4 regions of the Viridibacillus sp. KH_047 genome follow, and region 4 is predicted to be linked to each of the others. Evidence: riboswitches for the same ligand, from Rfam matches in the RefSeq annotation. Region 4 holds a riboswitch; each other region holds the start of a gene.
The links. A riboswitch is a leader RNA that binds a small molecule or an ion and turns the genes downstream of it on or off. The one in region 4 is predicted to bind S-adenosylmethionine.
Positions count from the first base shown of each region.

Region 1: it holds a riboswitch for S-adenosylmethionine, as region 4 does, so the genes downstream of both, AC3IS5_RS11090 (cyclase family protein) here and AC3IS5_RS03750 (methionine ABC transporter ATP-binding protein) in region 4, are expected to answer to the same signal.
Region 2: it holds a riboswitch for S-adenosylmethionine, as region 4 does, so the genes downstream of both, AC3IS5_RS18935 (O-acetylhomoserine aminocarboxypropyltransferase/cysteine synthase family protein) here and AC3IS5_RS03750 (methionine ABC transporter ATP-binding protein) in region 4, are expected to answer to the same signal.
Region 3: it holds a riboswitch for S-adenosylmethionine, as region 4 does, so the genes downstream of both, AC3IS5_RS02165 (bifunctional homocysteine S-methyltransferase/methylenetetrahydrofolate reductase) here and AC3IS5_RS03750 (methionine ABC transporter ATP-binding protein) in region 4, are expected to answer to the same signal.

Region 1 covers NZ_CM174479.1:2,215,931-2,221,513, forward strand. Annotated here, with positions in the region: gene pxpB (5-oxoprolinase subunit PxpB) at 1-547, shown strand, start outside; gene AC3IS5_RS11080 (5-oxoprolinase subunit C family protein) at 544-1,539, shown strand; gene AC3IS5_RS11085 (GNAT family N-acetyltransferase) at 1,668-2,123, opposite strand; gene AC3IS5_RS11090 (cyclase family protein) at 2,167-2,904, opposite strand; SAM riboswitch class I at 2,982-3,077, opposite strand; gene AC3IS5_RS11095 (putative bifunctional diguanylate cyclase/phosphodiesterase) at 3,470-5,194, opposite strand.
Region 2 covers NZ_CM174479.1:3,873,053-3,878,635, reverse strand. Annotated here, with positions in the region: gene AC3IS5_RS18950 (lysoplasmalogenase) at 1-277, opposite strand, end outside; gene AC3IS5_RS18945 (hypothetical protein) at 402-2,087, shown strand; gene AC3IS5_RS18940 (NADPH-dependent oxidoreductase) at 2,250-2,981, opposite strand; SAM riboswitch class I at 3,181-3,294, shown strand; gene AC3IS5_RS18935 (O-acetylhomoserine aminocarboxypropyltransferase/cysteine synthase family protein) at 3,410-4,705, shown strand; gene AC3IS5_RS18930 (homoserine dehydrogenase) at 5,264-5,583, shown strand, end outside.
Region 3 covers NZ_CM174479.1:411,693-417,275, reverse strand. Annotated here, with positions in the region: gene metH (methionine synthase) at 1-1,862, opposite strand, end outside; gene AC3IS5_RS02165 (bifunctional homocysteine S-methyltransferase/methylenetetrahydrofolate reductase) at 1,843-3,702, opposite strand; SAM riboswitch class I at 3,776-3,882, opposite strand; gene AC3IS5_RS02160 (hypothetical protein) at 3,989-4,117, opposite strand; gene AC3IS5_RS02155 (protoporphyrinogen oxidase) at 4,261-5,583, opposite strand, start outside.
Region 4 covers NZ_CM174479.1:742,236-747,818, forward strand. Annotated here, with positions in the region: gene AC3IS5_RS03720 (acetyl-CoA C-acetyltransferase) at 1-77, shown strand, start outside; gene AC3IS5_RS03725 (acyl-CoA dehydrogenase FadE) at 105-1,889, shown strand; gene AC3IS5_RS03730 (arsenate reductase family protein) at 1,998-2,354, shown strand; gene gcvH (glycine cleavage system protein GcvH) at 2,433-2,813, shown strand; gene AC3IS5_RS03740 (toprim domain-containing protein) at 2,893-3,237, shown strand; gene AC3IS5_RS03745 (thioredoxin family protein) at 3,249-3,557, shown strand; SAM riboswitch class I at 3,614-3,720, shown strand; gene AC3IS5_RS03750 (methionine ABC transporter ATP-binding protein) at 3,847-4,872, shown strand; gene AC3IS5_RS03755 (methionine ABC transporter permease) at 4,865-5,533, shown strand.

The sequences.
Region 1 (5,583 bases), 1.5 Mb from region 4:
AATCTACTATAATCCTTATACTCTTTTTAAGGTTAATGGAAATGTAACATCATATAGCTTTGTATGTCAGTATGTGCAACAACTGATTACTCAAATGACAACAGTTAAACAACACACCCAAAGAGTAGTTGAAATACCCGTTGTCTATGGTGGTGAATATGGACCAGACTTAGAATATGTGGCCGAAATTAATGGCTTAACGACTAATGAAGTCATTCAATTACATAGTGCGAATGAGTGTCTTGTTTATATGCTTGGTTTTGCACCTGGTTTTGCTTTTATGGGAGGCATGAATGAAGCTATAGCAACACCTCGAAAAGAAACACCTAGACTTGCCATTCCCGCACTTTCGGTTGGGATTGCAGGCAAACAAACAGGAATATACCCATTTGAAACACCTGGTGGCTGGCAAATCATCGGTCGTACGCCACTCGAATTATTTTTACCAAATGAAACGCCGCCTTCCCTGTTGCAAGCAGGTGATTGTATTCGCTTTAAACCGATATCTGAAAAAGAATACAAACAATTGAAGGAGACGAGTTCATGACAGTTACAGTTGTTAAACCAGGTTTATTAACTACCATTCAAGATCTAGGAAGATTCGGGTCACAAAAATATGGAGTCATCGTTAGTGGTGCTATGGATGCTTATTCATTAAGAATTGCGAATATTCTTGTAGGTAACTTAGAAAGTGAAGCCGTACTTGAGGTTTCATTATTTGGGACTGTATTACAATTTAATGATGACCACCTTATTGCACTTACAGGTGGAGATTTAACAGCAACAATTAATAATGAACCCGTACCACTTTGTCGTCCATTTATTGTGAAAAAAGGAGACGTATTAAAGTTTAAAAGAGCCAACAAAGGTTGTCGTGCTTATGTAAGCTTTGCTGGGGGTATTCAAGTTCCTACTGTAATGAATAGTAAAAGTACATATTTAAAGGCGGGAATGGGCGGATTTGAAGGTAGAGCATTACAAAAGCAGGATGAAGTGATTATCGGACCTTATACTAAAAAAAATAAAGAAATACATCAATATGCAATACAATTAGTAGGTCCTGCTTCGTGGTCTGTAAATTACAACGAATTAATTTCTTTAAATCAACTTCAAACAATACGTGTGATGCCTGGTACAGAGTGGGATTGTTTTACCACTGAAAGTCAGCATTGCTTAACAAACAACCCTTACACGCTTTCTACAGAGGCTGATCGTATGGGGTACCGCTTTGAAGGGCCAGTGTTATCAATGACAGAGAAATTCGAATTATTATCAGAGGCTGTGACGTTTGGAACAGTTCAAATCCCACCAAATGGTAAACCGATCATTTTAATGGCCGATCGCCAAACAACTGGTGGTTATCCGAAAATGGTTCAAGTCATCACAGCTGATCTAGCTAGTCTTGCACAGTTACAAACAGGTGCTAAAATCAGGTTCGAGCTCGTAACATTAGAAGAAGCTCAACAAGCATTAATATCTAAAGAGCAAAAAATAAAAACTATCGCTACTGCTATTCGCTGTTCTGCAAAGCTTACTTAACATGTAAGAAGTATTGTCCAACAAAATACAGCAGTACAAAGAGAAAGAGCATGTTTTGAATGAAGATTATTCAAAACTTGCTCTTATTGTTTTATAAATTTTTGTAAATAAAATAATGATCAATATACTTATAACTCTAATGTCATAAATGCACTATTCGGATCGTCAATGTAATTAGAGAATGGCTTACAATATTGAAAACCATTTTTCAAATACAGCCTCTTAGCGGGTTCAAAAGCCTCCGTTGCACCTGTTTCTAAACTTAATCGATTATAACCACGGTGCCTAGCCACTTCAATAACATGCTCAAGAATACTTCTTGCAACGCCTTTTCTTAAATATAATGATGAAGTACGCATTGATTTTATTTCACCATGGTGTGCATCCAGTTCTTTAAGTGCTCCGCATCCAACTAATGCACCTTCTTCCCATGCACTCCAGAAAGTAATCTCTGGCTTTTTCAATTCCTCTATATTTAACGCATGTATACTTTCAGGTGGAGAATTTAGTGCCATACCTTGAAGATGCTCCTCCAATAATGCCTTAATTTCATATCCTGATAAATCATCAATTCTAATATCCACAGAGTTCACCTCTCAGTTTCTATTATTCATTTGCAATGAGTATTTAAGGTAGAATAGCAAATGAGCGCACAGGGAAACCAGAAGCCTTCTCAGGTTTAGGTACGATGTTAAAGATGACCGCCCCTTTTGCGGGTAGCTGGTCTAAATTAGTTAGCAACTCTACTTGATATGTATCTTGTTCCAATACATATAGTTCACCTAGTAATGCATTGTTTTGACGATATAAAATGCTAGAGTCCGTATCAAATGTTTCATGCCCAACTGCTTTAATATGACGCTCTTCAAACAAGAATTTTAGTGCATCTACCGACCATCCTGGTGCATGTGGATCTCCCTCTTTATCAAAGTTATTAAATGCTTCAACATCAGGCCAGCGTTTGCTCCAATCCGTACGAAGAGCAACAAATGTACCTGCCTCAATTTCACCGTAATCGGCCTCGAATTTCAAAATATCTTCAACTGAAATTGTGAAATCATGATTCTCTGCTGCATCTTTAGAATGATCTATTACAACGAGCGGCAGTGCAAGCTCTTTTAACTCTAATTCTTCTAAATAACGAGCATTACGAACAAAGTGGATAGGTGCATCTAAATGAGTTCCATATTGTCCAGCAAACGAAAAATTCTGAGCAAAAAATCCATCATCATGTGAAAATAGAGTTGTTTTTTCCAACCCTTTAAATGCGTTGAAACGTGGTGTTTCTGCTCCAAAAGTATGTGTTAAATCGATCCATTTCTTTTCTTTTAACGTTTGTAGTGCATTGATTAATTCTGTTGACATATCCATCACCTCATCATTTTTTTAAACAAAAAAACCTCTTCTTGATAAGAAGAGGTTGGCGATACGTCCATGCACTCTTCTTATCTTCAAGCATACGCTTCTGGAATTAGCACGGTACATCGTCCGTTGCTGAGATTTCACAGGGCCAGTCCCTCCACCTCTCTGGATAAGAAAAAAGTTATTTTGTTGATTCTTAATTTACAACTTTAGAAATCTATTGTCAATAAAATTTAGAAAATTCTTTATAATGTATGATTGTAATAATCTATTATGATAGCTTTTCATTCTACAATAACAGCGTAAGATGTGATTGCCAAACGCTATCCACAGGCTTTGTAAGGGTCTCTAGGCCCCTCTCAGTGTATGTTTTGCTGTAACTGGCTTAAATGGTCCTCATAACAATAATCTCGCAATAGGCGGTTAAAATCTTTACAATATTCTTGTTAAGCTTCGTCTACTATTAGTAGCATAAATAAATTATATGAATAAAAATCATATAAAAAAGGTCACCTCAGTGTATATGGCGACCTTTTTGTATAGCTTTCTAAGTATATAAGACACTTCCCTAAATTCTCGATACATACAATTCATGTAATTTTTCGGAAAATTCATCTGTCGGTAATGGCTTACTAAAGTAATATCCTTGTGCAAAGTCACATAGGTTTTCACGGACGATATACAATTCATCTTCCGTCTCTACCCCTTCGGCAACCACCTGCATACTCAATGCATGCGCTAATTTGATAATAGCAGCCACCATTGCGACATTACTAAGCCCTGTTTTTAAACCATGGATGAACGATTGATCGATCTTCAATATATCAATTGGAAACTGATTTAAATAGCTGAGAGAGGAATAACCTGTTCCAAAGTCATCAATCGCGATGATTACACCCAGTGCTTTTATTTGATTAAACGTTTCAATTAATTCCTCTGTTTGATGCATTAAGCTCATTTCAGTAATTTCCAACTCTAAATTTTTAGCTGGTAAACCTGTATCTTGTAATACTGCTCGTAAATTGTGCACAAAATTTCTTTCTTTCAAATGTATAGGCGAAATATTAACTGAAATACGAATATCAAACCCATATTCATCAAGCCACTTCTTCATTTGTTTACAAGCCCTTTTCAATGTCCATTCACCAATAGAACTAATCAATCCGCACTCTTCTGCAAAGGGTATAAACTTATCTGGAGAAATAAAACCGTAATCCTTATCATACCAACGAATTAAAGCTTCCATTCCGATTAATTGATTTGTTTTTAAATCGATTTTCGGTTGATAATAAAGTTGAATTTCATCCTGAATAATAGCATGACGGAGTTTAGTTTCTAGCAGCAGCAATTGATTATGAGTACTATTCATCGTGTTTTTATATTGTATGTAATTGCTAGCTCTATTCTTTTTAGCTTCAATCAAGGCGACATTCGCACATTTTATTAAGTCCTCTGGTGTATTTGCATCTGCTAGACTTGAGCTTATGCCGATACTAATAGAAGAATAGAATTCATATTGTTCAATCAAAAAAATATCTTCAAAATTGACCATTATTTGATGTGCCTTACAAATGGCATGTTCATTATTCTTCATAATGATGGCAAATTTATCACCACTATAACGAAATAGTGACTTTTCATCTATACCTAATCCTTTCAGGCGAGTCGCTACTTCAATTAGAAATAAATCACCTGTTAAATTACCTAATCCATCATTAATGCTCTTAAAACGGTCAATATCCATCATTAAGAGTGACAATGAAAAACCTTCTTTATGTGCATTTTTGAACAGATCTGCTAAACATATATTCAACATACGACGGTTATACAAGCCCGTCAATTCGTCATGATAAGCAAAGAATTTTAGTTTTTTGATATTTTTTTGTTCCGTTACATCTGTCCGAATCGACACATATTGGTAAGGTCTTCCTTTATCATTCAAAAAAGGTATGATCGTTGTTTGCACCCAATATAAACTACCATCTTTTGCGCGATTACAAATATCACCACGCCATATTTTCCCGCTACCAATCGTACGCCATAATTTCTTAAAAAAAGCTTTAGGATGATGACCAGAGTTCAACAAGCGGTGATCTTGCCCCATTAACTCATCTTTACTGTATTTTGAAATGGTACAAAAATGATTATTTACAAATGTAATGATACCTCTATTATCTGTTATAGCAACTATAATAGATTGGTCCAATGCATGCTGAATATCTATTAATTGTTGTACTGAATACGCATCATTAAGTTGGCTAAGACCCGTCGTTTGACTATAACTTTGGTCCATAAAACCTCACCCCTAATCAGTTCCGGCATTATTCGAGCAATTTCTCTCTTGTTACTATTTTATCACAACCAATATAAGGCTATTATTCAAATTAAAACAAAAGGTAAAAAGTCCTAAATCGAAAAAGCTATGAAACAATACAAGGCAAAGGGAGAGATTCCTATTATCAAATTTTTATATCATTCATATAGTTTTTATAGTAGTTGTGACATATTTTTTCTACAATATATAGGTTTTTAGCTGTAAAATAATTCAAATATATAAATAATAAAATGAAATTAGCTAAAAATCCAATTAGTTCGATTGTCTGGAATGAATAAATGAAACAGAAATTTAATGAGCTACTATTTTTTATTTGCTATTAAAAACATTTTAAAATTCACTATTTC
Region 2 (5,583 bases), 1.1 Mb from region 4:
CAACGATGTAGCAAATATGACCGATTAAAAAACTAGTTAATCCAAATAAAAACCATTGGAGCGTTGCGTCTCCAATCATACAAAAGAGTAAGCCAAGTAGTAACCAATTTTTATAACTTGTATTAAGAGGTGCTTTTTGAAGAGAAGCTAACCAAATAATGAGAAGCATAGGAATTACTTTAAAGATAAGTTTTATATTCGCTGGTTCAGCAGGTATAAAGAAAATATAAATGAAACCTAATAGAATGATTAAGCTAATGAGAATTTTTTGTTTCATATTCTCACCTCCCTTCATTAAAGAGTATTCTTGCTTAGAATAAATAAAACCTTTCTATTATCAAATATAACTGAAACTTTCTGAAGATTGTATCGTAAAATAGATATGTGAAAGGATGATCAAAATGATTGCTACATTAATAATGTCGGCGATAGTTGCAGCGGTAGCTGGACTATTAATCGTACCGATAACAAGTAAAACAAAAGATGGCGATTTGAAAGCTAAATTCAAAATCCAATTTTTTATTTTCGTATTCATAGTTGCCTTTATAGCGACAGCAACAATTTACTATGTTCTTATAATTGATCAAAACTGGACGCTTTTATGGCCAGTGATGATTGTTTTAACAGCGCTTGGAGCTTGGTCTGCAAGTGGCATAGAACGGAATATAAAAGGTATTCTGTTTTTAGGAAGCTTAGGTTTTGGTGTATATATTTTGGCAGCGCCATTATTTAATGCGAATGAAAAATATACATCAGCAGAAATGACACAAAAGGTGGAACTGAAAGCATTCGATGAAACAAAAACACCTGCGAGCGTACCACCAAAATTTGCTCGAAATAAAATGAAAAAAGCATTTAGCCAAGTACCTAATACGAGCTATTATGAATTAGGTAGTTTGCAAATTCAAAAGGTTAACGGTGAATTTGTGTATATTGCGCCTGTTGAATTCTCAGGCTTCTTTAAATGGACAAAGGGGAAAGTAACACCAGGTTATTTTAAAATGAGTGCTACAGATTCTTCAGATAATCCAAAATTCATCAAATCAGAAATGAAATATACAACTTCTTCTTTTTTAAACAATAATGTTGAGCGTCATATTCGTTTAGAAAATCCGACAAAAATCTTCTACGGTGAGCCACAACTTGAAGTAGATGATAATGGTAAACCATATTACATTCGTTCATATGGGAAATTCATCACAGCGCGTAACGGATTTGATGCAGAAGGTATTGTCATGGTCGATGCAAAAACAGGTAAATCTCAGACATTTGCTTTAAAAGATGTTCCAGCATTTATCGACGGTGCAGTTTCACCGGAAGCAGTTAGCCTTCAAAATAGCTATTTTGGTAACTATATTCACGGTTTCTGGAATAGTAAATTTGGTAAAAAAGATGTGAAATTACCTTCGGATGAAGGAACGGAAGCCAATGTTAGCCCGGTCTTTGATGAAAATGGTGAGATGTACTACTTCACAGATTTTACAAGTCCTAAAGAAGGTGTCGACTCAATGCTCGGTTATTCCTTAACAAATGGCCGCACCGGAAAGGCAACGTATTACACTGGAAGCCAAGAGGAAGCGTACATGGATTCTCAAGGTGCATTACAAATAATCGAAAAGAAATTTATCGAGAAAAAATGGCATGGTCAAATGCCAATCATCTATAACTTCTATGGTGAAGCAAGCTGGTTAACACCAGTACTCGATTCAAATGGTTTCTTACAAAATTATTTCATCGTCTCAGCTGCTAATCCTGAGCTTTCAGTTTCAGGAGCTACTCCAAATGAGGCATTAAGACAATATAAAGCTATCCTAAGTCGTGGTGGTAGTTCAGTAAACGGTAGCTCTAAGCAAGAGGAAGCTACTATTAAAGGGAAAATTGTCCGCGTTTATAAAGAGCAAAATGGCGATTTTACAACGGTATCGTTTATGTTAGATAACAAAGATAACTATAGCGTCAGCTCAGAAGTTGTACCACTAGCAATTTATCTACAAGAAGGTGACACAGTCGAAGTGAAATATATCAACTCAGGCGAAGTCTTCCTACCTGTAAAAGAGCTAGTAATTGAAGGTTTAGTAAAAGAATAAAAAACCAGCCTGTCACTAAATAGTGGCAGGTTTTTTTATGGGGTTATGAATAGTGATCTAACGAAGTGAAAGAGATGAGGCGTAGTAAAACAACTTATAATAGGTTGAACTCATAGAAAAAAGCTCTAAAACTAAGTATCCCTAATTTCAGAGCTTGCTTTATTACTTCCAAGTGAAGCCTTTTTGAGCCAAAAATTCTTTGATATGTGGTCGACGTTGTTCTATTAAGAAATCCGCCATTTGTTTTGTCCAGTTGGCCATTTTACGATTCGACCCACGGCTTGCATAGTAGGCTTCCATTGTTGCATCATACTCATCTAACAATGTGTCATATTGTTCTACATCATAAGTGTTTTCATGTAGTACAGCTTGAACTGGTAAACGAGGTTTTGTTTCATTACGTTTCGTAGGTACACCAATCGTCATAGCAAACAATGGGAATACATATTCAGGAAGTCCAAATAATTCATTAATTTCTTTTGGATTATTACGTGCTCCACCAATATAACAAATACCGTAACCTTGATCTTCAGCAGCAATAACGAAGTTTTGAGCGAAAAGTGCAACATCTGCTACACCCACAAGTACGTTCTCCGCAGAATCAGCAATAATTTCTACACCATTCTTCTGTCCCGCAACTTGCAGTCGTTTAAAATCTACACAAAATAAAAACGAAGCACCCGCTGTTCCGAATTGGAATTCATTATTCGAAAGTTCTCCAAGTTTTTTCTTCTTATTTTCATCTGTAACCCAAATGACGCTATAAGCTTGTACGAAATGCGAGCTCGCTGCCATTTGTGCTGTTTCAATTAAATCAATAACAACTTCTTTAGTAATAAGTTCGCCTGTATATTTACGCACAGAAGCGTGACTACGTAGTAATTCTCTTGCCATTATCCGAAACCCCTTTGCCAAATAATATATATTTATGTTCTATCTTTAGGCTAACATATTTTAAAGTCTACTTAAATTAAATTCATCGTTCTTAAAAGTGCATCTATTTAATTTAATGTTCAGAAAAAACAAATAAAAGTATTGACATTAGTTCGATATATCTTCTATACTTGTCAACAAGATGGAACTGAATCAAATACTCTTATCAAGAGCGGCGGAGGGATAGGCCCTGCGATGCCCAGCAACCGGTGAGCGACGAACTCACAATGGTGCTAATTCCTACAGATTTTTAATCGGATCTGACAGATAAGGGGAGGAAAAATTGCTCATGCAACCCTCTTCTTAGCGAAGGGGGTTTTTATTTTTCCATAAAATCCTCCTCACACCTCCGATTTGCCATCTCAAAAAACATTTAGGGGGAATGAATGATGACAAATTTACGTCCAGAAACTTTATTATTACACGGTGGCCAAGTGGCAGATCCAACAACAGGTGCACGTGCTGTACCAATTTATCGTACAACTGCTTACGCTTTTAATAGTACGGAGCATGCTCAAAAACTATTTGCACTTGAAGAACCCGGTAATATTTATTCTCGCATTATGAACCCAACAGTCGATGTATTCGAAAAACGAGTTGCTCTATTAGAAGGTGGAACAGCGGCGGTAGCATTATCTTCAGGAATGGCTGCTATTTCATTTTCAATTTTAAATATTGCGCGTGCAGGCGATCATGTCGTTGCTTCAGGTAGTTTATATGGCGGTACATATAATTTGTTAGCCAATACTTTACCACGCTATGGCATTACAGCTTCATTTGTAGATGAAAGAGATCCAGAAAATTTCCGTACAGCGATTCAAGAAAATACAAAAGCGATTTATGTGGAAACAATTGGTAATCCGAGTTTAACTGTAGTGGATATTGAAGCTTTGGCAAATATCGCACATGAAAATGAGATTCCATTAATTGTTGATAATACATTTCCATCACCATATGGTTCAAATCCAATAGAGTTCGGTGCTGATATTGTAGTGCACTCTGCAACAAAATGGATTGGTGGACACGGTACAGTAATCGGTGGTGTCGCTGTCGATGCTGGTAAATTTGATTGGACACAAGGGAAGTTCCCTGACTATACAGAACCAGATGCTTCTTACCATGGTATTCGTTACGGTGTTGATGCTGCTAGTGCTGCATTCGCAACTCGTTTGCGTGTCCAATTACTACGTGATTTTGGTCCAACATTAAGTCCCGACAATGCATTTCAATTAATTCAAGGTCTCGAAACATTGCATTTACGTGTACCACGACATAATGAGAATGCACAAAAAGTAGCTGAATACTTACGTAGTCATGAAAATGTTGAGTGGGTTAGCTTCAATGGCTTTGAAGAAAGTGCAACTCACGAAAATGCGAAAAAGTATTTAAAAAATGGTTTCGGATCAGTTTTAACATTCGGAATTAAAGGTGGTCGTGAAGCTGGTCGCCAGTTAATTGATAACATTGAGTTATTCTCGCATGTAGCAAATGTAGGTGATGCACGTTCGTTAATTATCCATCCTGCATCTACAACACACCAACAATTAAGTGCAGAAGAATTAGTTCAAGCGGGTGTATCTGAAGAACTTGTACGTTTATCAATTGGTTTAGAAGCAATTGAGGATATTATTGAAGCACTAGATAATGCTTTTGCAAAAGTAGCTGAAGCAGTCGTAGCAAAATAAGTATTTATATATTGAGAAAAGATCAAGACAAGGGATGACGAGGGACATTATGTCGTCCTTTTTTCTTTTTAAATCGTTATTTTTAAACTATAAACGTTATGTCGCAAAATTTAAAATACAGTTAAAGTATTGTTAGTATCGGTTTTTGTGACCTTCTAGAAAAAACAATTGTCCTCTCCGGAAAGATTTTTCTTGTAATCTGTTCATTTATAGTCTAAAATCATCAATAAGTAAAAAAATTGAAGCACATTATATTAGTAATTGATAAAATTGCTAAACGCTATTTGAAAAACTATTCGTAAGGGGATTACGGGAGAGATACGCTGTAAAGGGGTTCAATACAGTTGTACAGCAACATAATTAGTAATTAGCGATATGTCTATTTCTCTGAATTAAGTGGAAGTCAATATCATTTGGTATTGTGCTGAAACATAGACAGAATCGGAACTACAAAATGAGTTTTAAAATCTGACTTTGATGTCATCTATGCTAGATAGAGTTTGAAAACAATTTGGAGATTGAGTGTGAGATTGCAATATTATTTTTGGAGGCGATCATATGGCAGCAGTAAAGGTAGCAATTCTAGGATTTGGTACTGTAGGGCAAGGCATTTATCATATCATTAATGAAAAGCGTGAACAGTTTAAGGAAACATTAGGAGTAGATATTGAAATTGCTAAAATTTTAGTGCGTGATGTGACTAAACCACGTTCAAATGCACCTCAAGAGTTAATAACAGATAACTTTGAAGAAATTTTAGCTATTCCAGATTTACAAGTTGTATTTGAAGCAATAGTTGGGGAAGAACCCGCATTTAAATATTCAGCACGAGCAATCGAAAATGGTTGTAACGTAATTACAGCTAACAAAGTAATGTT
Region 3 (5,583 bases), 330 kb from region 4:
TCATCTTCGGTCTTTTCTTTCTTTTTGTCACGATAGAAATCCGTAAAATCAGCAAGTGTTTTGTCGTTTGTTTTATAGATTAAATCATTTGCTAAGTTAATCTCAGCTTCTGGAATTGAAGCATATCGCTCTAATTTCTCTGTATTTACAATTGCATAATCTAGCCCGGCTTGTGTACAGTGATATAGATACACAGCGTTTAATACTTCCCGTCCAACTGGAGGTAAACCAAAGGATACATTACTAACACCTAAAATAGTTAATACTCGAGGCATTTTTTCTTTGATTAAGCGAATACCTTCAATCGTTTCTTCAGCTGCTCCTATATATTGTTCATCCCCCGTACCAACTGGGAATACGAGAGGATCGAAAATAATGTCTTCTGGTGCGATTCCCCATTTGTTCACTAGCAGGTCATAAGAACGTTCAGCAACTTTCAATTTACTATGGCGGTCAACGGCCATTCCTTTTTCATCAATTGTTCCGATAACGATAGATGCACCGTATTTTTTCACTATTGGTAAAACCGCATCATAACGTTCTTCTCCATCCTCTAAATTGATAGAGTTTATGATTGCTTTCCCTTGGGAATATTTCAATGCTTCTTCGATTACCTTTTCATCCGTTGAATCGATTACAAGGGGAACTTTAACCTTCTTTACCACTTCCGTCATGAAGTTTTTCATATCTTCAAGTTCATCACGGTCAGGGTTTGCTAAGCAAATATCCATTACGTGCGCACCGTTTTTCACCTGGGCACGAGCAATTTCTGCCGCTTCTTCAAATTTACCTTCTATAATTAAACGCTTAAATTTTCGTGAACCAATAACATTTGTACGTTCTCCTACAAATAATGGGCGCATTGAATCATCATAAATAAGCGGTTCAATTCCTGCTACGACATGCCCATGCTCGGCTTCAGGCATTTGGCGGGGCTGCTTATTCTCTACTACTTTACGGATTGATTTAATGTGTTCCGGCGTCGTACCACAACAACCCCCAACGATATTTAACCAACCTTTATCTGCAAAACCTTCAAGCTTTTTAGACAAGGATTCTGGAGTTTCATGATAATGCCCTTCTTCATCTGGTAATCCTGCATTCGGATAACAACTAACATAGCTTGTTGCTAATTCTGAAAGCGAGCGTAAATGATCTGTCATAAATTCAGGTCCGGTAGCACAGTTCAACCCTACTGATAATGGTTTAATATGTTCAATTGAAATATAAAAGGCTTCAATACTTTGCCCTGCCAGAGTAGTTCCCATAGGTTCAATTGTTCCCGAGATCATCACAGGCAGCTCTTTACCAAGCTCTTCAAATGCTTGTTTAATACCTAGAGTACCAGCCTTAACATTCAGCATATCTTGACTTGTTTCAAGTAATAATAAATCCGCTCCGCCTTCAATTAATGCCTTTGCTTGCACGTAAAAGTCATGTAATAGCTCATCAAATGTAATACCACCCGTTACTGATAAGGTTTTAGTCGTTGGTCCGATTGCGCCAGCAACATATCGAGGCCATTCAGGTGTTGATATTTCATCCACTACTTTTTTAGCAATTTGCACTGCTAATACGTTAATTTCATGCGCTTGATCACCCAGAGCATATTCATTTAACACAACAGGAGTCCCACCAAATGTATTCGTACTAATAATATCTGAACCCGCCTCTAGATAAGCACGGTGTACATTTTCGATTACGTCAGGTCGTGTAATATTCAAATATTCATTACAGCCATCATATTCATCCCCACCAAAATCTTCGGGTGTTAAATTAGCATTTTGGAGCATAGTCCCCATTGCACCGTCTAGTATAAGAATATGTTGTTGGAGTCGTTCTTTAATTGGTTGTTTTAACATAGTTGTGATCTCCTACTTTCTGTTTGTCTAGCTCTTGAATATAATGAATCAATTCTACTGACATGTCGTAACGTGTAAATGGCGTAATGATATAAATGCCGTTGAATAACTCTGCGGCAGTATCAATTAATTCCTTAGCAATAGCTATACCTTCTGCTGTTGCAAGGTTTTTATCATCACCCGTTGCGCGCATTCTTTCAAGTACTTCATCAGAGAGCTTAATCCCCGGTACTTCATGATGTAAAAACTCTGAATTTCGAATACCAGTTAGTGGCATGACTCCTATGAAGATAGGGGTTTCTAAATGTTTCGTAGCTTCATATATCTCTATTATTTTTTCCTTCGTATATACAGGCTGTGTGATGAAATAATCTGCTCCACACTCAATTTTCTTTTCTAATCTTTTTACGGCTCTATCAAGCACTCGTACATTAGGATTAAATGCAGCTGCAATAGAGAAATTAGCCTTTTTACGTAAAGGTTTACCTGAGAATGATATTCCTTCATTCAACTGTTTGATTAATTGAAGTAATTCTAAACTTGAGACATCGTAAACGCTAGTTGCACCTGGGAAATCCCCCACTTTTGTAGGGTCTCCAGTGACCGCTAAAATTTCATTAATACCTAATGCATCTAGACCCATTAAATGCGATTGCAAGCCGATGAGATTGCGATCACGACAAGTAATATGAGCCAAGGAACGAATACTATTTTGCGTTTTCAAAATTGAGCCCATTGCCATGTTACTAATACGAGGGGATGCCAATGAATTATCAGCCATAGTGACAGCATCAATACCTGTTGCGTTGAGTATTTGTGCACCTTCTATAAAGGCAGTCGTATCAAGATGGCGAGGTGTATCAAGCTCTACAATTATTGTACGTTCTCTTTTCGCCTTTTCGTGAAGTGGCTCATGATGATCAGGAGTCGCTTCTTTAATCTCGATTGCTTTTTTCTTCTTTACAACTTTATATTCAATTGGGGGTAGGTCAGCAATACGTTTTTTCACAGCTTCTATATGCTTCGGTGTCGTACCACAACATCCACCAATTAAGCGAACACCTTGGTCACGTAGTAAAACACCAGCACGACCAAAATAATCAGCCTCTGATTCGTAAACAATTTTGCCATCTTCTAAATCTAGCAAACTAGCATTTGGATATGCAGATAGGAATGCTTTGGATGGTAATTCAACATCTTCAAACGCTTGGATTGTATGATGGGGGCCTAAACGACAGTTTACTCCGACAATATCTGCACCCAAAGCTTCTAATTGGTGCAGTGCATCATTTAACAATAAGCCATTTTGTAAAATACCTGGTTCATGCATCGATACTTGAGAGATGATTGGTACATCAGTTAATTTTCTCAAATGTTTCACTACAGATGAAAGTTCCTCAAAATCATAGTACGTCTCTAGTAATAAACCATCAGGATTACCAGCTAATAGATACCCCGCCTGCTCATCTAATGCAGCTATAATCTCATCTAGTGTCGCTTCACTTTTACGAATACCGCGAATACCACCAATTGTCCCTAAGACAAATTGGCCGCCTGGTGCTGCAGCACGTTTTGCAATGGCGATTGCCGATTCATTAAACTCCTTTACTGAGCTTTCTAAACCATAACGTTCTAATTTAATGGCATTCGCTGTATACGTATTAGTCTGAATAATGTCAGCGCCTGCTTTAATATATTGATGATGTATATTTTCAATCACTTCAGGCTTGGTAATGTTTAATTCCTCATAACAATAGTCAATTCCGTAAGAATATAATAAAGTGCCCATCGCACCGTCAGCTGTTAACACTTGTGTATGCAATTTTTCAAGTAATCCCATTAATATCCCTTCCTTTCTACATGAAAAAGCCTTCTCATGGATAAGAAGGCTTGACGATTACGCTATTCGCTCCTTCTTATCTTTTCGGACAATCTGTAAATCCGCTGGAGTTAGCACCTGACCAGATGGCTGGTTGCTGAAGCTTCAAAGGGCCAGTCCCTCAGCTTCTCTTGATAAGAAATATTTATTTAATTGTTTGAATAATTAAAAGAATCATAACCCTATAAAAGAATATCGTCAAGAGTATTTTTGTAATTGTAGCAAAACTCTGTATTATAAGTATATTTTAAATCGTTAATGCTATGTCTTGTTGCTCAATCGTTGCCTTCGACATATTCGAAATGAAATACCCCATGATTGGTTGATAGAAAATGAATACTAAACCAATTACTAACAAGAGGATGCCTAAAATCAAACTTCCCTTTTTTCGCCCTTCTTTTTACTCATTCATTTTAAAGTAACAATTCATTTAGCATTTTCAAGCAGTTTGACATACTGTTAAAATTTATCCTAAAAAAAAGAGCTAAAGAAATTGGTATCTCTTTAGCTCTTTTCTATCTACCTTGTTAATTTTGCTAGAATCGATTCTGCTGTTTCTTTCCCGTTCTTAATACACGGTCCAATACCTACACCGTAATAAGAACAACCTGCTAGTAATATATTGTCATATGAAGAAGCCATTTTAGTTGATAGGGCTTCTACTGTTTTTGCATGACCAAGATGATAAACAGGCATTAAATCATTCCATTTTGTCACATCTATAACAGTAGGCTCTGCTTTTATCTTCAAGCTTTTTGCAATATCATCTAATGCAATTTTAGTTAATTCTTCTTTACTTAAATGCTTCATATTCTCAAAATCCGGGTTTGAATTTTTATAAAATAAACGCACAAGCAATTTGCCATCTTTTGAAGTATGGCTCCACTTACGGCTTGTCCATGTACAAGCATTACATTTGACGTCACTGTTTTCAGACACAATAAAACCAGTACCGTCTGCAGGTAATTGACTGTCAGGAATGTCAAAGCCTAAATAAATCGTAATTAGTGAGGCGTTGCTAAATTCATTAAATTCCTCATCCAAATTTGGATCTTTTAATAGCTTTTTAGTTACATCATGTGGTGTTGTTAACACGATGAACTCAGCTTCAATTGCTTCGTGATTATGAAACGTCAGTTTATATTTGGCTCCGCTTTTTTCGATATGATTTGTTGAAACGCCTTTTAGTATTGTAATGTCTGTTAACTTCTCCTCAAAACGATTAAACAAAGAAGATAATCCATTTTTAAAGGATATGAATTTTTTATTTGCTGCTTTTTGAAATTCTTCTTTATGTGCGCCAAACCCTTTAATAATACTTCCGTACTGCTCTTTATAATCGAGTAAATACGGTAATGTTGAAGCCATTGTCAGCGTATCTAATTTCCCTGAATATACCCCTGATAATACTGGCGCTATTTGCTTTCCAACAAGTTCTTTTCCTAAAAAATACTCTAAGAAAGCACCGATTGAGCTATCTTTTGTAAAATGTTCATTAGGCAATTCTAAATCTTTTAACGCCTCTTTTTTTCCCTCTGCCGAAACTAATGTGCTACTTTCAAGGGACTCTATACTTGTAGGAATGCCAAAAACGCTGTCTGCTGGAATCGCGTGCAATGTATTATTTGTGTAAATATACGAAATTCCTGTACCATTATATACAAGGTCATCTTGTAACCCTAAGTCTTCTACTAAAGGCATAACACTTGAATGACGCGCAACAATCGAATCCGCACCCGTCTCCAAAATAAAGCCGTCATTTTCTACAGAGTGCATTTTACCGCCTAAGTAGTCATTCTTTTCTACCAATACTAAATTTATATCTAATCCTTTTTTCTCTTT
Region 4 (5,583 bases):
AAGGTAAAAAGTACGGTGTAGTAACAATGTGTATCGGTGGCGGTATGGGAGCTGCTGGCGTATTTGAAATTCTATAAATAACACACAAAAGGGGAGCGATTATTATGACAGAGAAATTAGCGAATATCATTAAAGGCGGTAGCTTTTTAACTGAAGATGTAGAACTTGATCGCGTATTTACGCCAGAAGATTTCACTGAAGAGCATAAAATGATTGCGAAAACGACAGAGGACTATGTGCAAAATGAAGTATTACCAGTCGTTGAAAACTTAGAAAATCATGAGTTTGATCATTCTGTACGTTTATTGAAAAAAGCTGGTGAACTTGGTCTTTTAGCTGCAGATGTTCCTGAAGAATATGAAGGACTCGGCTTAGACAAAGTAACATCAGCATTAATTGCTGAGAAAATGTCAGTAGCTGGCGGATTCTCTATTACACACGGTGCACATGTTGGAATTGGTTCATTACCAATCGTATTATTTGGTAATGAAGAGCAAAAGCAACAGTACTTACCTAAGCTTGCATCTGGTGAGCTAATTGCAGCTTATGCATTAACAGAGCCAGGTTCTGGGTCGGATGCATTAGGTGCTAAAACAGTAGCCAAATTAAATGCAGAAGGCACACATTATGTATTAAACGGTGAAAAGCAATGGATTACAAACGCTGGTTTTGCTGATGTATTCGTCGTATATGCGAAAATTGATGGTGATAAATTCTCAGCATTCATAGTAGAACGCAACTATCCAGGTGTTTCTGTCGGTGCAGAAGAAAAGAAAATGGGGATTAAATCTTCTTCCACTCGCACACTAATTTTAGAAGATGTAAAAGTGCCAGTTGAAAACCTACTTGGTGAAGTAGGTCGCGGTCACATTATTGCATTTAACATTTTGAACATCGGTCGTTACAAATTAGGTGTTGGCTCAATTGGTGCATCAAAGCGTGCTCTTGAATTAGCGATTTCGTATACAAACCAACGTCAACAATTTAAAACACCTATTTCATCTTTCAATTTAACGAAAGAAAAATTATCAACAATGGCTTCAAAGTTGTATGCTACTGAAAGTTTAATCTATCGTACAGTAGGATACTTTGAAGATCGTATGGGCCAATTAAGTGAAGAAGAACAAAAAGACGGTAAAGCGATTGCAGCGTCAATTGCAGAATATGCTATCGAATGTTCTATCAATAAAGTTTTTGGTTCTGAAACACTTGACTATATCGCGGATGAAGCGGTGCAATTGCATGGTGGATATGGTTTCATGCAAGAGTACGAAGTAGAGCGCATTTACCGAGATTCACGTATTAACCGAATTTTCGAAGGAACTAACGAAATTAATCGCTTCATCATACCGGGCACATTTATGAAAAAAGCAATGAAAGGTGAGTTACCTTTATTGCAACAAGCGCAGAGCCTACAACAAGAGCTATTAATGCTAATGCCTGAAGAAATTAGTGATGAGCCATTAGCGCAAGAAAAGTATCTTGTGAAAAATGCGAAAAAAATCGCTCTATTAGCAGCTGGTCTTGCAGCACAAAAATATGGTCCGAAATTAGATGTCGAGCAAGAATTACTAGTGAACATTGCGAATATAGCTAACCAATTATTTGCAATGGAATCTACTGTGTTACGTACAGAAAAAGCTATTGCTCGTGATGGGTTAGATAAAGCAAGCCAAAAATTACTATATACTCAAATCTTCTGCCAAGAAGCATTTGAAGAAATCGAAAAAGAAGCAAAAGAAACAATCATTACAGCAGTTGACGGAGACAATGCTCGTATGATGTTATCTGCACTTCGCAAACTTACTCGTAACAATCCTTACAATGTCATTGCGAAGAAACGTGAAGCATCAGTTAAACTGATTGCTGCAGAAAAATTTGTTGTCTAAAATAAGCTAGTTGAGAATCCGAACACAACTTTTGTGTTCGGATTTCTTGCTTGTAGACTTTACTCCCACTACAATAGAATTAAATAGTTTGGAAAAAGGAGCATGTATATGTCTATTTTATTCATTCAATATCCAAAATGTACAACTTGTCGTAAAGCAAAAGCGTGGTTAGACGAAAATGGGGTAAACTATACAGATAAGCATATCGTTGAAGAAACACCTTCTAAAGAGGAATTAAAACAGTATGTAGATGCTAGTGGTTTGCCATTGAAGAAATTTTTTAATACTTCAGGAATGAAGTATAGAGAGTTGCAATTGAAAGATCGTCTGGCTGATATGTCGGAAGATGAGCAATTAGAATTGCTTGCTTCAGATGGTATGTTAATCAAGCGCCCAATCGTTACAGACGGAAAAAAAGTGACGTTAGGATTTAAAGAATCAGACTTTGAGCAAACATGGAAATAACACAGACATATGCTTGTTTTTACAATAGAAATATGTCAAACTTAAAGTGAAATTAATTACATATTTGGAGGGGTATTCATGAGCACACCAAAAGACTTACGCTATTCTGAAGAACATGAATGGGTAAAAACTGAAGACGGAAAAGTACGTATCGGTATTACACATTTCGCACAATCTGAACTAGGCGATATCGTTTTCGTTGAACTTCCACAAGTTGGCGACGAATTAGTAGCAGACGAGCCATTCGGCAGTGTTGAATCTGTAAAAACTGTATCTGAACTTTACGCACCGATTTCTGGTAAAGTTGTAGAAATTAACGAAGAGCTAGAAGAAAGCCCTGAGTTCGTTAACGAATCACCATACGAAAAAGCATGGATGGTTGTAGTTGAACCAGCAGATAACGCTCAAGTTGATGCATTATTAACTGCAGAACAATACGAAGCAATTATCGAAGAATAAGATCTAAAAACGCCGTGCATTTGCTCGGCGTTTTTTTAAACTGGGTAAACGGCAAAAAGTATTTGTTAGGAGGGTATATATGACTTTTAACAAGCTGATTATTGTGGAAGGGCGCCAAGATAAGTTGCGAATTGCGCCAATATTAGCAGAGAACATTCCGATAATATGTACGAATGGAACAGTTAGTGCAAGCCGATTAGAAGAGATCTTGGCACCATATGATGACTGTGAAATGTATGCATTTTTTGATGCTGACTCATCGGGTGATAAGCTCCGAGCTCTTTTTAAAAGAGAGTTCCCAAATGCTCGTCATCTACACACCTCCGCTACTTATAAACAAGTAGAAGCTACTCCAAGAAGACATTTAGCTAGAATATTATTGGCGGCAAATTTTGTAGTTCATAAAGAATATTTAATAGTATAGGAATGAAGAAGATGGAAGAATGGTCACGTGAACAATGGGAAGAAACGATGAAAACATCCTCGCTTTCGGCTTTTTATTTGTATACACCATTGTGTGGGACGTGTGCAGTTGCGTCGAAAATGATGGAAGTAGTAGAGCATGTCGTTAGCGATATTCCTATTGGTAAAGCGAACTTGAATTATATACAAGATGTAGCGTTTGATTATGAAGTAGAAAGTGTCCCATGTTTGATTATTTCGAAGAATGGGAAAATTCATGATAAAATCTATGCCTTTCAATCAGTACCTTTTTTGTTTGAAAAATTACGTCAAAACGATTGACGTTGAAGCAATAGCGTGATAAAGTAGCAAACATAACTAATTAAATATAGTCGTTACTCTTATTTAGAGAGGTGGAGGGAAGTGCCCAATGAAGCCCGGCAACCGTCATATTTATATGGCACGGTGCCAAATCACACAAAGTATTTACTTTGGAAGATGAGAGAACGGTTTTACGTATATAGCTTTGCGTTGAACCCTTCTGTTAATCTGCAGAAGGGTTTTTTTAGTTTCTAAGAGATGCCAGTAGAAAGTGCATACTTTTTAGTTTTAAAATAAAGGTGGTATGACAGTGATTCAGTTAGAAAATGTAATGAAAAAATATAAAACTGCTAACGGAGAGTTAACCGCTGTCAAAAATGTGAATTTATCTGTTGAAGACGGAGAAATATTCGGCATTATTGGATACAGCGGAGCGGGTAAGAGTACGCTCATTCGTTTATTAAATGGTTTGGAGCAACCGACAACCGGTAAAGTTGTTGTGAATGGTCAGGAAGTATCATCGATTAAAGGAAGTGCGTTACGTAATGCGCGTCAAAAAATCAGTATGATCTTCCAACATTTCAATTTACTTTGGTCACGTACTGTTGAAGAAAATATAGCATTTCCATTAGAAATTGCAGGTTTATCTAAGGCAGAACGTCAGAAAAAGGTATTAGATCTTATTGAATTAGTTGGTTTAAAAGGCAGAGAAAAGGCATATCCTTCTCAATTATCAGGTGGTCAAAAGCAACGTGTAGGTATCGCTAGAGCACTGGCAAATAACCCAGAAGTACTGCTTTGTGATGAAGCTACTTCAGCACTTGATCCTGAAACAACGGATTCAATTTTAGATTTACTAGTCGATATCAATGAAAAATTAGGCTTAACGATTGTACTTATCACACATGAGATGCATGTCATTCGTAAAATTTGTCATCGTGTGGCGGTAATGGAAGCTGGACAAGTTGTTGAAAATGGTGATGTCCTAGAAGTATTCCAATCACCACAAGCAGATGTTACAAAACGATTTGTTTCTCAAATTACAGATACGAATGAACGTAAAGAATCAATTGAACAAATTATTGAAAACTACCCATCAGGAACACTTGTAAAATTAACGTTTGTAGGCTCTTCAACTGGCCAGCCAGTTATTTCACATTTAAGCCGTGAACTTAATTTAGACGTGAATATTGTCCATGGTAATATTTCGCAAACGAAAAGTGGACCATATGGAACGCTCATTATACAGCTAGATGGTAATAATGATAATGTACAAAAAGCAGTCACATATATGAATGAACATGGAGTAAAAACGGAGGTGATCGAAAATGCTTAATGATCTCTTCCCGAATGTACAATGGGACAGAATGTGGGAAGCAACGATAGAAACACTGTATATGACAAGCGTTGCTACAGTTTTCACATTTGTCATTGGTTTAGCTTTAGGTATTTTGTTGTTTTTGACAAGCCCTCAGCAATTATGGGCAAATAAATTAGTAAGTTGGTTAACAGGTTCGATCGTGAATATTTTCCGTTCGATTCCATTCATTATTTTAGTGATTCTATTAATACCATTTACGAAACTATTATTAGGCTCAATTCGAGGTCCCAATGCCGCATTACCAGCATTAATTATTGGAGCAGCACCATTCTATGCGCGTATGGTTTTAATTGCGTTAAAAGAAATTGATAAAGGTGTCATCGAAGCGGCACGTTCAATGGGTGCAAAAACTTCTACGATTATCGGTAAAGTGTTAATTCCAGAATCATTACCCGCATTAGTTTCGGGTATTACTGTAACAGCTATCGCACTTGTTGGTTACACAGCAATGGCAGGTGTTATTGGGGCAGGCGGACTAGGGACATTAGCGTTTTTAGACGGTTTCCAAAGAAGTCAAAGTGATGTAACTTTTGTTGCAACAATCCTTATTTTAGTAGTGGTATTTGTTATTCAATTCGTCGGTGACCTTATTACAGCGAAGATTGATAAAAGATAATTTGGGCTTATACGGTATAACCGATCACATAAAACTAAACAGTATAAAAG